4 regions of the Rhizobium sp. BR 362 genome follow, and region 3 is predicted to be linked to each of the others. Evidence: predicted binding sites of a transcription regulator. Region 3 holds the regulator's gene; each other region holds the start of a gene.

Region 1 (3,208 bases), on a different contig from region 3:
GGAACTGATCGTTTCGGAAGTGCAGGAGATCAACCGCCACGTCGGCGCCATCGTCATTGCCACCCGCGAACAGTCGACGGGCCTCCAGGAGATCAACACCGCCGTCAACAACATGGACCAGGGCACGCAGCAGAATGCCGCCATGGTCGAGGAACAGACGGCGGCGAGCCATGCACTCGCCCGCGAGGCTGCCTCCCTCAACGAACTCCTGCACCAGTTCCGTCTGAATGACATGCCCCGCGAATCCAAGCGCCCGGCGGCCGTCACCGCCCAGTCGCGGCCGGCCGCTTCCCCTGCAAGGGCATTGGGCCGGACGGTTGCAAAGGTGTTTGGCGGTAAGGCCGCTACCGCGGCAGTTGCCCGGGATGAGTGGGAGGAATTTTGAGCAAGGCGTCTTTCTGACGCCGACCTCCTCCGCTCTTTTTACCGGGCACCGGAGGCTCGGGCGTAGACTGTTTCGAACGACGATCTGTCTCGCTTATTTCGAGGCGAGACAGATCCCAGTTAGCGACAACCGGCAAGATGGTTATAGCCAGCGCTGCGTTCCTCAATACTTGGACGGAACATAAAGCTCCGGCGGCAGGACCTTGCGCTCGTAGTTGGGATTGAAGATCCGCTCCGGTAGGGTGATGTCCTCGTGAGGCACGTCCTCATAGGGAATTTGCTTGAGCAGATGGTCGATGCAGTTCAGGCGGGCGCGCTTCTTGTCGTTGCCCTCGACGATATGCCAGGGTGCTTCCGGAATGTTCGTGCGCGCAAAGGTTTCTTCTTTGGCCTTCGTATAGGCTTCCCACCGCACGCGGGATTGCAGATCCATCGGCGACAGCTTCCACTGCTTCAGGGGATCATGGATGCGCACGAGGAAGCGAAGCTGCTGCTCTTCGTCGGTGATCGAAAACCAGTATTTGACAAGCCGGATTCCGGAGCGAACCAGCATGCGTTCGAACTCGGGCACGTCGTTGAAGAACTGTTCGACCTGATCTTCCGTCGCAAAGCCCATCACACGCTCGACACCGGAGCGATTGTACCAGGACCGGTCGAAGAGAACGATCTCGCCGCCCGCCGGCAGATGGGGTACGTAGCGTTGGAAATACCATTGCGTCTTTTCGCGATCGGATGGCGCCGGTAGCGCGACGACCCTGGCAACGCGTGGGTTGAGCCTCTGGGTGATCCGCTTGATGGCTCCGCCTTTGCCCGCCGAGTCGCGACCCTCGAAGATCACGACGACCTTCTCCTTGTGATAGGTCACCCAATCCTGCAGCTTGATCAGTTCGGCTTGCAGCGACAGCAAGGCGCGGAAGTATTCGATGCGCGGCATCGCAGCCGGATGCACCTTCTGGTAGATCTTTCGGATCTCTTCGGAGAGAGCCGGTTCCGAAAGTTCCAATTCGTAGTCTTCATCTAGCGTATCGGCCAATTCCGCTTCAAGCCAATCGGAATGCTCGTGTTCTTTGTCTGGATTGCGCAAGGTTCTCTCCGCTTGTCGATGGCAGCTAACGATAACAGTCGAAGGCATGATCGCTCCTAAAAACGCAAACATGCCCGTTCCTGCATTGCTGCAAGTTCCGCTTTGTTCATGACAGATGGATGAATGATTGCGGCAAGAGGGAAGGTAAAGCAAGCCGAACACCAGAGATGACCCGGAAGACCCGGGCCGATCCCAACACGCATGACATATCATGTGCCGGAAGCTTCAGGCCTCGGACTAACGGTAGATTGATGGCGAGTTTAGCCGAGCTTACCCGGCAGCCTCGATAATCCGGCTGCGGCCCAACGCCTTGAACACCGTCTGCACGATGCCGGCTCGGTCGAGGCCGGCTTTGGCGTTCATGACTTCGGGCTTTGCCTGCTCCATCCAGATGTCGGGCATGACCAGCGCGCGGATCTTGAGGCCATTGTCGAGCAGGCCTTCGGTGGCGAGGAATTGCATGACCTGGCTGCCGAAGCCGCCGACAGAGCCTTCTTCGATGGTGATGAGCACCTCGTGATGGCTGGCAAGCTGGCGAATGAGATCGTGGTCCAGCGGCTTGGCGAAGCGGGCGTCGGCAACCGTTGTCGGCAGGCCGGCGGCGTCGAGATCCTCGGCGGCGGCGAGACTATCGGCGAGGCGCGTGCCGAAGGACAGCAGCGCCACCTTCGAACCCTGCTTGACGATGCGGCCCTTGCCGATCTGGAGAATTTCGCCGCGTTCCGGCAGCTCGATGCCGACGCCTTCGCCGCGCGGATAGCGGAAGGAGATCGGGCCGAGATCATAGGCGGCGGCCGTGCGCACCATATGCTTCAGCTCCGCCTCGTCGGCGGCGGCCATGACCACGAAACCGGGCAGGCTGGCGAGGAAGGCCGTATCGAAGGAGCCGGCATGCGTCGGCCCGTCGGCGCCGACGAAGCCGGCGCGGTCGATCGGGAAGCGCACCGGCAGGCCCTGGATCGCAACATCATGCACCACCTGGTCATAGGCGCGCTGCAGGAAGGTCGAATAGAGGGCGGCGAACGGTTTGAAACCCTCGGCGGCGAGGCCAGCCGCGAAAGTGACGGCATGCTGCTCGGCAATACCGACGTCGAAGCAGCGGGACGGGAAAAATTCCTGCAGCTTGTCGAGCCCGGTGCCGTTCGGCATGGCAGCGGTAATGCCGACGATCTTCTCGTCGAGCATGGCTTCCTGCACGAGGGCATCCGCAAAGACGCTGGTATAGCTCGGCGCATTCGGCTTTACCTTGGCCTGTGCACCGGTGATGACGTCGAACTTGTTGACGCCATGATATTTGTCGGCCGCCGCTTCGGCGGGCGGATAGCCCTTGCCCTTCTGCGTTACGACATGGATCAGCACCGGCCCCTGCGCATGGTCCCGCACATTCCGCAGCACCGGCAGCAGATGGTCGAAGGAATGACCATCGATGGGGCCGATATGGTAGAAACCCATCTCCTCGAACATCGTCCCGCCGGTGACGTAGCCCCGTGCATGCTCCACGGCGCGGGTAATGGCGCGGTCGACATTCTTGCCGAGATAAGCGGTCAGCTTCTTTCCGAAATCGCGAAAGCCCATATAGGTGCGGCCGGAGGCGAGGCGCGCGAGATAGGCGCTCATGGCGCCGGTCGGCGGCGCGATCGACATGTCGTTGTCGTTTAGGATGACGATCAGCCGGGCATCAAGCGCGCCGGCATTGTTCAGCGCCTCATAGGCCATGCCGGCCGACATCGCGCCGTCGCC
Region 2 (3,208 bases), on a different contig from region 3:
GCCGCCGAACAGCGTGCCAAGCGCCATTGCCGCCTGGCACGATATCACCACCCACAAGGGCACATAGAAGCTGGAACCTAGGTAACCTTGGGAAAACAACAAAACGGCAATGATGCCCATCGTTTTCTGCGCATCATTGCCACCATGTCCAAGCGAGTAAAGCGAGGCAGAGACGAATTGCAGGACGCGAAAGGTCCGGTCGACGGCGAATGGCGTCTGCCGCAGGAATAACCACGACACAACCAGGATCAGCAGCAAGGCGAGGAAAAAGCCAATCATTGGCGACAGGAAAATGGCAGAGACCGTTTTTGCCAGACCTGAAAACACAATGGCACTTCCGCCAGTCTTGGCCAAACCGGCGCCTACAAGTCCCCCGACAAGGGCATGCGACGAACTCGACGGAATGCCGAACAGCCACGTGATGACATTCCACACTATCGCGCCAGAAAGAGCAGAAAAGATTATCACAGGCGTCACAATAGCGGGATCGATGATGCCTGTGCCAAGCGTCTCCGCAACATGTAATCCGAAAAACAGGAAGGCGATGAAATTGAAGAACGCGGCCCAGAACACGGCATATTGCGGCCTTAGCACACGAGTCGAGACGATAGTTGCAATTGAATTGGCTGCGTCATGTAGGCCATTTAAAAAATCGAAGACAAGGGCAACCGCGACCAGTCCGATCAGAGCGGGCAAGACAAGGGTTGCGTTCATCAGACGTTCTCAATGACGATGCCGCTGATCTCATTGGCGACATCTTCGAACCGGTCAACAACCTTTTCCAATTCGCCATAGATTTCGCTGCCGATCAGATATGCCATGACATTGTTATTGCCGTGAGTGCGAAAGAGGTTTTTCAAGCCCTCTTCGTAAAGCTCGTCCGACTTGCCTTCAACACGCGTAACTTCTTCGGCGAGCCCGCCCAGCCGTGCGGAATTCGGCCCGATCTCGGCGAGCAATGGTATTGCTTCGGCGACAAGGCGGGCTGCCTGGGCAATCAGGACTCCCATCTCTCGCATCCCTGGCTCAAACGTATGTTGCTCGAAACGTCGGATAGTTTTGACCGTCTTATTGAGCATGTCGATCGCATCATCCATGGACTGGATCAGGTCCTTGATGTCGCCGCGATCGAAAGGCGTGATAAAGCTGCGGCGGATGGCAAGCAGCACCTCGCGGGTAATTTCGTCCGCCTGATGCTCAAGATCGATAATGCGGCGGCAGTGGCTTTCGATCTCGCCTTCGCCGGCAAGCATTGCCTCCATAGCCTCTGCTGCAGCGACACCTGCCCGGGAATGGCGCTCGAAGAGATGAAAGAACTTGTCCTCGCGCGGCAACAGCTTTTTGAACCAGCCCAGCATGTTCGATACCCGTCTACAGGATTGTCACAAAGCTGTCATAAATGAAAACGGCTTGGGGTAAAGGTTCGAAATCGCACCCATACATTTTTCATCCGAATTTAAGCGACTTATTTACCGTTATGACAGTTTTATAATGGCCACAGCGCGACAGGGTAATCCCGTGATACCCGCGCCATACGCGTTTGACGCCTTGCATGATGCTGAGCGCCAACTCCGTCTCTGCCGGTTCTATGATGCTAACGTGCGGATCACTTGAGTGATTACAAATGCTGACCGTCGTTTCAGCCCGCATCAGTGCAAAACTTGCGGCCCTCTCCGCGATCGGCATTCTAATGGTCGCGACCATGCTTCTGATTGTCCTTTATGGCGGCCAGAAGATTGCTGACCGGTCAGAGCTTCTGAAAAATCAGCTCGTTGTTTCCCGCAATTTGGTTGACGCGAAAGCATCTCTACGCGGCATGCTGATCGGCATTCGCGATCTCCGACTGGCGTCATCGCCTGAAGAAGTGACGAAGGCTGTCGACTACTTATCTGCACGCCATCATTCCGTGATCCACTATCTTGATGAGGCAGCCACCCAGCTAGACCAGACTGACCGGGACCGAGTGCAAACCCTCAAATCATTGAGCGAGGATTTCTTCGCTGCGACCGCCGACCTGGTCGATGTCGTGAAGATGAAATTGCAGAGCAAAGATACCTCTCCTGCCATTCAAGCTAAGGCAACAGAGACTCAGGCAAAACTTCTGGCGACTTCCGATCAGGCAGCCAAACTGTTCGATGAGGGCGTGGACGCCGCGAAAAGGCTTGCGAGCCAGGCTGACGAAGATGCGAATGCAGCCGCAAAGCTGATCTTACGACTCAATCTTGGCATTGGGTTGCTGGCGATCGCCACGTTGTTCATCTCCGCCCTTTACGGCTCAAAGGCGATTGTCAGCCCAATTACCGTTTTGACCAACAGCATGGGTGTGCTCGCCGAAGGAAATCTGGAAGTGCCCGTTTGCTACGTCAGCCGTCATGACGAAATCGGCGCTATGGCGCGAGCGGTGGAAGTTTTTAAGCAGAATGGTATCAAAGTTCGGGATTTGAATGCCCAGGAAGCGGCTTTACGGGCTAAAAGCGCCGACCTGCAGGCAAGCATTGGTGCGGTCGTCTCCGCGGCAGTTGCGGGAAATTTCAAACAGCGGATCACAAAGGTCTATGACAATCCGGATCTCAACCGTTTTGCCACCGGCGTCAACGAATTGGTGGCCTCTGTTGATAACAGCATCGCTGAAACCCGCCGGATTGTCGCAGCCCTTGCAGAGGGAGATCTGACCGAAATGATGCGAGGAGAATTCGAGGGGGTTTTTGGCGAGCTGAAGGACAACGTCAACGCGACGGTGGCCAATTTGCATTCCATACTCGGCGAAGTGTCCGGCGCAGTCGAAACCGTCAATAGCAATACCACGGAGATGCGGACTGTATCCGACAGCCTGTCCAAGCGCACCGAGCAACAAGCAGCCGCGCTCGAAGAAACGTCTTCGGCGCTCGAGGAAATCACTGTCGCAGTGAAGAATTCCACGGCACGGGCGCTGGAAGCCAGCCATATGGTCGACGAAGCACGCAAGAGCACTGAAGAATCAAGTTCGGTCGTTAAGCAAGCCATTGCGGCGATGGGCAGGATTGAGCAAGCCTCCGGCGAGATTGGTCAAATCATCAACGTCATTGATGAAATCGCTTTCCAGACAAACCTGCTTGCTTTGAATGCGGGCGTCGAGGCCGCCCGTGCGGGCGATGCCGGCAAGGGCTTTGCGGTCGTTGCCCAGGAAGTTCGCGAGTTGGCGCAACGATCTGCGAATGCCGCGAAGGAT
Region 3 (3,208 bases):
GGCGACAAGCGCGCGCTGTTCGACGTGGATCTGAACATTCGCGCCAATACCGTCACCGCGCTGATCGGCCCCTCCGGCTGCGGCAAGTCCACCTTCCTGCGTTGCCTCAACCGCATGAACGACACGATCGACACCTGCCGCGTCACCGGCAAGATCATGCTCGACGATCAGGATGTCTATGACAACGCCATCGATGTCGTCGAGCTGCGCGCCCGCGTCGGCATGGTGTTCCAGAAGCCCAATCCGTTTCCGAAGTCGATATACGAGAATGTCGCCTATGGCCCGCGTATCCACGGGCTGCATCGGTCCAAGGCCGATCTCGACCATATCGTCGAAACCAGCCTGCAGAAGGCCGGGCTCTGGGGCGAGGTGAAGGATCGGCTTTTCGAGGCCGGCACCAGCCTTTCCGGCGGCCAGCAGCAACGCCTCTGCATCGCCCGCGCCGTCGCCGTCAGTCCGGAGGTCATTCTCATGGACGAGCCGTGCTCGGCGCTCGATCCGATCGCCACCGCCAAAGTCGAGGAACTCATTCATGAGCTGCGGGAAAATTTCACGATCGTCATCGTGACGCATTCCATGCAGCAAGCAGCCCGCGTTTCGCAGCGCACCGCAATGTTTCATCTCGGTCATCTGGTCGAGGAGAACGATACCGATAAGATGTTCACCAATCCCGATGATTTCCGCACGCAGGATTACATCATGGGCCGTTTTGGCTGATGATGCTCCCCGCGCGGCTTTCTTCACATCATTCACCTTGAGGATAGAAAAATGGTCTCTACACACATTCTCTCTGCATATGACGAAGACCTGAAATTCCTGACGCGCCGCATTTCCGAAATGGGCGGCCTGGCAGAGCAGATGGTCAGCGACAGCGTTCGCGCGCTGGTCAACGGCGATGCCGCCCTGGCGCAGAAGGTCATTTCCGACGACGTCATTCTCGACCATGCAGAACGCGAAGTCGGCGACAAGGCGATCGTCACCATCGCTCGCCGCCAGCCGATGGCTGCCGACCTTCGTGAAATCATGGGCTCCATCCGCATTGCCTCCGATCTGGAGCGCGTCGGCGATCTCGGCAAGAACACCGCAAAGCGCGTCATCGCCGTGCAGGGCACCGGCGTTCCGCGTCGTCTCGCCCGCGGCATCGAACATCTCTCCGAACTGGCCCTCGTTCAGCTCAAGGAAGTGCTCGACGTCTACACGACCCGTTCGCCTGACAAGGCCGTGTCGATCCGTGAGCGCGACGAGGAAATCGATGCCATGTACACCTCGCTCTTCCGCGAAATGCTGACTTACATGATGGAAGATCCGCGCAACATCACCACCTGCACGCATCTTCTCTTCTGCGCCAAGAACATCGAGCGCATCGGCGATCATGCCACCAACATTGCCGAGACGATCTATTACATGGCGACCGGCGCCCAGCCGGAAGGCGAGCGTCCGAAGGACGATACCGCCAACACCGTGGGTGCGGTGACGGAATAAAGTAGACCCCAAGAGAAGGAGACCAGAGGCGCATGGTTCCGAGAGTAGCTGTTGTAGAAGACGAGGAAGCGCTAAGCGTTCTGCTGCGCTATAATCTCGAGGCGGAAGGCTTCGAGGTCGACACCATCCTGAGAGGCGACGAAGCCGAGCTGCGCCTCCAGGAGCGCATCCCCGATCTTCTGATCCTCGATTGGATGCTCCCTGGCGTGTCCGGCATCGAGCTCTGCCGCCGGCTGCGTATGCGGCCGGAGACGGAGCGCCTGCCGATCATCATGCTGACGGCCCGCGGTGAAGAGAGCGAGCGGGTGCGCGGCCTTTCCACCGGCGCAGACGACTATGTGGTCAAGCCGTTTTCGACGCCGGAGCTGATGGCCCGCGTCAAGGCGATGCTGCGCCGCGCCCGCCCCGAGGTTCTGTCGACGGTACTGCGCTGCGGCGATATCGAGCTGGACCGCGAGACCCATCGTGTCCACCGCAAGAGCCGCGAAGTGCGGTTGGGGCCGACGGAATTCCGGCTGCTGGAATTCCTGATGTCCTCGCCCGGCCGCGTCTTTTCGCGCTCCCAATTGCTCGACGGCGTATGGGGGCATGATATCTATGTCGACGAACGCACCGTCGACGTGCATGTCGGCCGCCTGCGCAAGGCGCTCAATTTCTCCAATATGCAGGATGTCATCCGTACCGTTCGCGGCGCGGGTTATTCCATGGAGGCCTGATCGGGGCAACTCGACCGGTCATCGGACAGGGCGGAAACAGAAAACGGGCCTTTCGGCCCGTTTTTCATGTGGTTAGCACTGGTTTAGTGCGCGGCCCGACGCCGGTCATGCACCGGCTGGTAGGCCAGCCGCTGATGATAGGTGCAGTAGGGCGAAGAGTCCGGGCTGTCATTGCCGCAGAAGTGAAAATCGTCCTTCAGCGGGTCGCCGACCGGCCACTTGCACGTGCGCTCTGTGAGCTCCGTCAGGCCGAGGCGGCGCGAGATCGGAACGACCACATTGGCAGCCGGACGGTATTCGATCTCGTGGACCGTATCGATCTCGACCTCTTCCTTGAGCATCGTCGCACCCTGCTGGCGGGTAACCGTGCGGGTTGCAACGCGCGAGGCGTAATTCGGCGCCCGCGGGGCCGAGGTATTGCGCTTCGGCGCTCGAGCTGCGGTTGCTGCGCCACCGGCTTTCGCTCGGCCCGGCAGGCTCAAGCGATGCACTTTGCCAATGACGGCATTACGGCTGACACCACCGAGCTGTGCCGCGATCTGGCTGGCGCTCAAACCTTCGGACCACAGCTTTTTCAGCTTCTCGACGCGTTCGTCTGTCCAATTCATGCCCTGTCTCCGCTGTCGCGTTTCTGATGGCAGAATCCCTCACCATTGCCTCGCATTGGGTCGAGGCGTGAAACGCTTAAAAATTGTGGTGACTAGTTCCGCCGCATGCAGTCTAGTAATTGGTTTTTAACCTAGTGTGAGGCTGACTCCGTGACAAGAGTCGCGGGAATCTTGAGGAATCGATTTCGAGGTTTTCCCCAACTTGCTATACGTGAGTGGCATTTATGCAATATAAGTTGTCGAAGACATGGCCTCTGCCAAGAGGCGCTCTGCCGCACCTGCTAAATCGCCAGTTTTGTTGACATCGCAGTGCAAAACATCAATAGTGCCCATGCCGCCGAGAGGCGGCATTTTTGATTTTCCAGGGCCCGTTTCACGCGAGGAAACGATTGGCCCTAAAGG
Region 4 (3,208 bases), on a different contig from region 3:
GGGTCTTTTCGGCCTGATCATCGCCATGCTCGTCAACATTTTCCTGCATTCGTCCGCTCTGCAGTTCGCCATCTCGGTGATCGGCGTACTGATCTTCGCAGGCCTGACCGCCTGGGATACGCAGCGGATCAAGGAAATGTACTATGAAGCCGACGACGTTGCCGTTGCTGGCCGCAAGGCGATCATGGGCGCGCTGACGCTCTACCTAGACTTCATCAACCTGTTCATGTTCCTGCTGCAGTTTATGGGCAACCGCAAATAACTGCTGCGACATGAATGATCGCTCGAAAAGGCGGCTCCGGCCGCCTTTTCTATTTGCCTTGCGGCTTCGCACGCGGCTTTATATCTGCTTCTTGAAATCGCAGATCAGGCAATAAAACGCAGATGTCCTTCCGCCTTCGCAACGCCACATCAGCCGACCTTCCCTTCATCACCGCCATCTATCGCGACTCCGTTTTGAACGGCACGGCAAGTTATGAGATCGTCCCGCCCGGCGAAGAGGAGATGGCGGGCCGTTTCCAGGCGATCCGCGACAAGGGTTACCCTTATATCGCCGCCGAAGGCGAGGACGGCGCCTTTCTGGGCTATGCCTACGCCTCCGCATTTCGCACGCGCCCGGCCTACCGCTGGATGGTGGAGGATTCGATCTATCTCGCGCCCGAAGCGCGCGGCCGTGGCATCGGCAAAGCGCTGCTGGCAAGTCTGGTGGAAACCTGCCAGACCCTCGGCTTCCGCCAGATGATCGCCGTCATTGGCGGCGCCCACCCGGCCTCCGTCGCCCTTCACCGCGCCGCCGGCTTTACGGAGACGGGCCTGTTGAAGGGCACCGGCTACAAGCACGGCCGCTGGCTGGACACGATGTTGATGCAAAAGGTGCTGGGCGAGGGCGCGGAAACCGACCCGGATCCCTCAGTCTATCCGGGGACGTTGTTTGGGGGGTAGTATCGGCCTGCTTATATGCCGAGCCCCTGATACCCCCCTCTGTCAGCTTCGCTGGCATCTCCCCCACAAGGGGGTGATTAGTAATCCGTAGCGCCCTATTGCCTCAAACAAACATCGAACCTGTTGAAATTGCCGTTTGTTGTTTTGTGGGTGACGATCGGCAAACCCCCAATGATCTCCCCCTTGTGGGGGAGATGTCACGACAGTGACAGAGGGGGTACCGCACTCTCCGCAAACATATAGCCAGTGAAGAGAAACTACTTCTCAACAAGCTTGAGCTGCTTATCGAAAACCTTCAGCACCTGGTTCAGGTCATGGCCGCGCTTCAGGATCATGCCGTTGGTATTGATCACCGAAAACGCACCCTGCTTGGCGGCGAGCTTGGGATTTTTCTCGATGCGGAAGAGTGGCAGCTCGCCCGAGCGCTTGAAGACAGAGAAAACCGCCTTTTCCCGGAGATGGTCGATGGCGTAGTCCCGCCATTCGCCCTCGCCGACCATGCGGCCGTAGATCCACAGGATCGCGTCCAGCTCCCTGCGATGGAAGGTCACCGGCAGCGGGTCCCTACTCTGTTTGTATTCTCTGAGATCAACGACGACGGAAGAAGTGGTGTCGACGGAACGGCTTTCGCCGTGTCGCAATTCCGGCTGATCAGTCATCAATCCCCCAGGGGTTGTGTCATGACAAGAAGATGACAGTTTGCCTCAGCCACACCAAATTGCAAGACCAGGAGCCACTCACAATTTCTTGCGCTTGCAGGAAAGCATCTTGGGGCCGCCGTATTTCAGTCAAAACCACGCCCCATTTAGCGGAACTATAGGGCTCGGTTTGGTGCCGCCGCGCCAGACCGAGCCCGGTCGGGGGCGTGTCGACCGAACCCCAGCCCCGAATGCGCCCTCGCCGGGCACTCCCCTCTTTTCGGCTCCAGCCGAAATAGAGGACTTTTCGGCTCCAGCCGAAAGAGAGGACTTACGGCTCCAGCCGAAGCCGCGAACTTCGACTGATGTCGAAAATGCAGATCAGCCGTCGGTCCCGATCGTCAGCACGGTCGCGCCGATAATCGCCGCCGGGTCGCCGGATGGCGTCGAGGACTGCAGCAGAACTGCAAGGCCACGCCGGCCGGTTCTCTCCAAGACATTGGCGGGCAGCACGACATTCATTTCCTTGCCGTCCCACATGCCGACAGTCTCGACGTCCGAAACCGAGTGGAGATAGGTAATCTGCTGGCCGCTATTTTCGCCGGCCTTCGGAGACACCTGCTGTTCCCTGTCAAAATAAGCGACAACCACATTGGCCCGGCCCTGACCAGCGCCGATCTTGATCTCCAGTTCATCGCCCTTCATCGCAGCACTGACGGGGACCGTCAGGCCCTTGCCCTGCCGCTGGAAGTCGTCGATCTTGACGTTGATGGCGTTTAGATCGGCACCGTTCAGATGGTCGCGGCCGTTGATGATCGCCTGCGGCGTATAGACCCCGCTGCGGCCGAGCGTACGGGCATAGGCATATTGCCGAGCCGTATTGTCCTTGGACGCCATCGTGTCGTTCCAGCCGAGATAATTCCAATAATCGACGTGATAGGCGAGTGCGACGACGTCGCCCTGGCGGATCAGCTTCTGAAACGCAGCATCGGCCGGCGGGCAGGAGGCGCAGCCCTGAGACGTGAAGAGTTCGACGACGCCCTTGATTTTGGCAAGCTCCTGCGCATGCAGCGAACTTGCGAGCGCGATGCCTGCTAGAAGTGGAACCAAAAACCGTAAGCGCATGCCGTTTTACCTCTTTCTCAGACCTCTAAAGCCATGTGCTGGCGGGACACCCGAACCGCTTAGCGCTTCTCAGGATATCCGAAGGGCCTCATCAAGCCTGATAAATCTGAAACAAGAGATAATCGCTAAGCACGATGACGCAAAGTCACGAAGGGGTGAGACGGAGGCCCGGAGAGGTTAGCGTCGTACACATCGGCGTGAAAAACAAGACACCGCCGGAGAGCTGTGCTCCGGCGGCGTGTATAAGTCATTTCAATGCCAATCAGGCCGCGAGATCGCGCAGAACGGTCTGCAGGATGCCGCCGTTGTTGACGTAGGTCACCTCATCCAGCGTATCGATGCGGCAGATGATCGGAACGTCCTTCACCGTGCCGTCGCCATAGGTGATCTTGGCGATCTTGCGTTCACGCGGCTTGATATGTTCCAGGCCTTCGATCGTGACTAGCTCGTCGCCCTTCAGGGCGAGGCTTGCCCAGGTGGTGCCGTCCTCGAAGACGAAGGGG

What was found. The regulator PhoB, encoded in region 3, activates phosphate uptake and scavenging genes when phosphate is short. The targets are predictions, from matches to a motif close to TGTCATNNANCTGTCAT.
Region 1: ppk2 (polyphosphate kinase 2) is a predicted target of PhoB. The motif match lies at 1,577-1,593, and genes of this name have one in related genera.
Region 2: QDY28_RS25970 (DUF47 domain-containing protein) is a predicted target of PhoB. The motif match lies at 1,381-1,397, and genes of this name have one in related genera.
Region 4: QDY28_RS24505 (DUF2794 domain-containing protein) is a predicted target of PhoB. The motif match lies at 1,623-1,639, and genes of this name have one in related genera.

What each region holds. Positions count from the first base shown of each region.
Region 1 is NZ_JARWGH010000003.1:139,008-142,215, forward strand. Features, by position in the region: gene QDY28_RS05000 (methyl-accepting chemotaxis protein) at 1-385, shown strand, start outside; gene ppk2 (polyphosphate kinase 2) at 548-1,468, opposite strand; gene dxs (1-deoxy-D-xylulose-5-phosphate synthase) at 1,739-3,208, opposite strand, start outside.
Region 2 is NZ_JARWGH010000034.1:50,820-54,027, forward strand. Features, by position in the region: gene QDY28_RS25965 (inorganic phosphate transporter) at 1-714, opposite strand, end outside; gene QDY28_RS25970 (DUF47 domain-containing protein) at 714-1,358, opposite strand; gene QDY28_RS25975 (methyl-accepting chemotaxis protein) at 1,625-3,208, shown strand, end outside.
Region 3 is NZ_JARWGH010000004.1:406,398-409,605, forward strand. Features, by position in the region: gene pstB (phosphate ABC transporter ATP-binding protein PstB) at 1-717, shown strand, start outside; gene phoU (phosphate signaling complex protein PhoU) at 769-1,482, shown strand; gene phoB (phosphate regulon transcriptional regulator PhoB) at 1,515-2,198, shown strand; gene QDY28_RS08590 (GcrA family cell cycle regulator) at 2,282-2,806, opposite strand.
Region 4 is NZ_JARWGH010000029.1:35,355-38,562, forward strand. Features, by position in the region: gene QDY28_RS24495 (Bax inhibitor-1/YccA family protein) at 1-262, shown strand, start outside; gene QDY28_RS24500 (GNAT family N-acetyltransferase) at 385-942, shown strand; gene QDY28_RS24505 (DUF2794 domain-containing protein) at 1,200-1,601, opposite strand; gene QDY28_RS24510 (DUF1223 domain-containing protein) at 1,962-2,705, opposite strand; gene acnA (aconitate hydratase AcnA) at 2,968-3,208, opposite strand, start outside.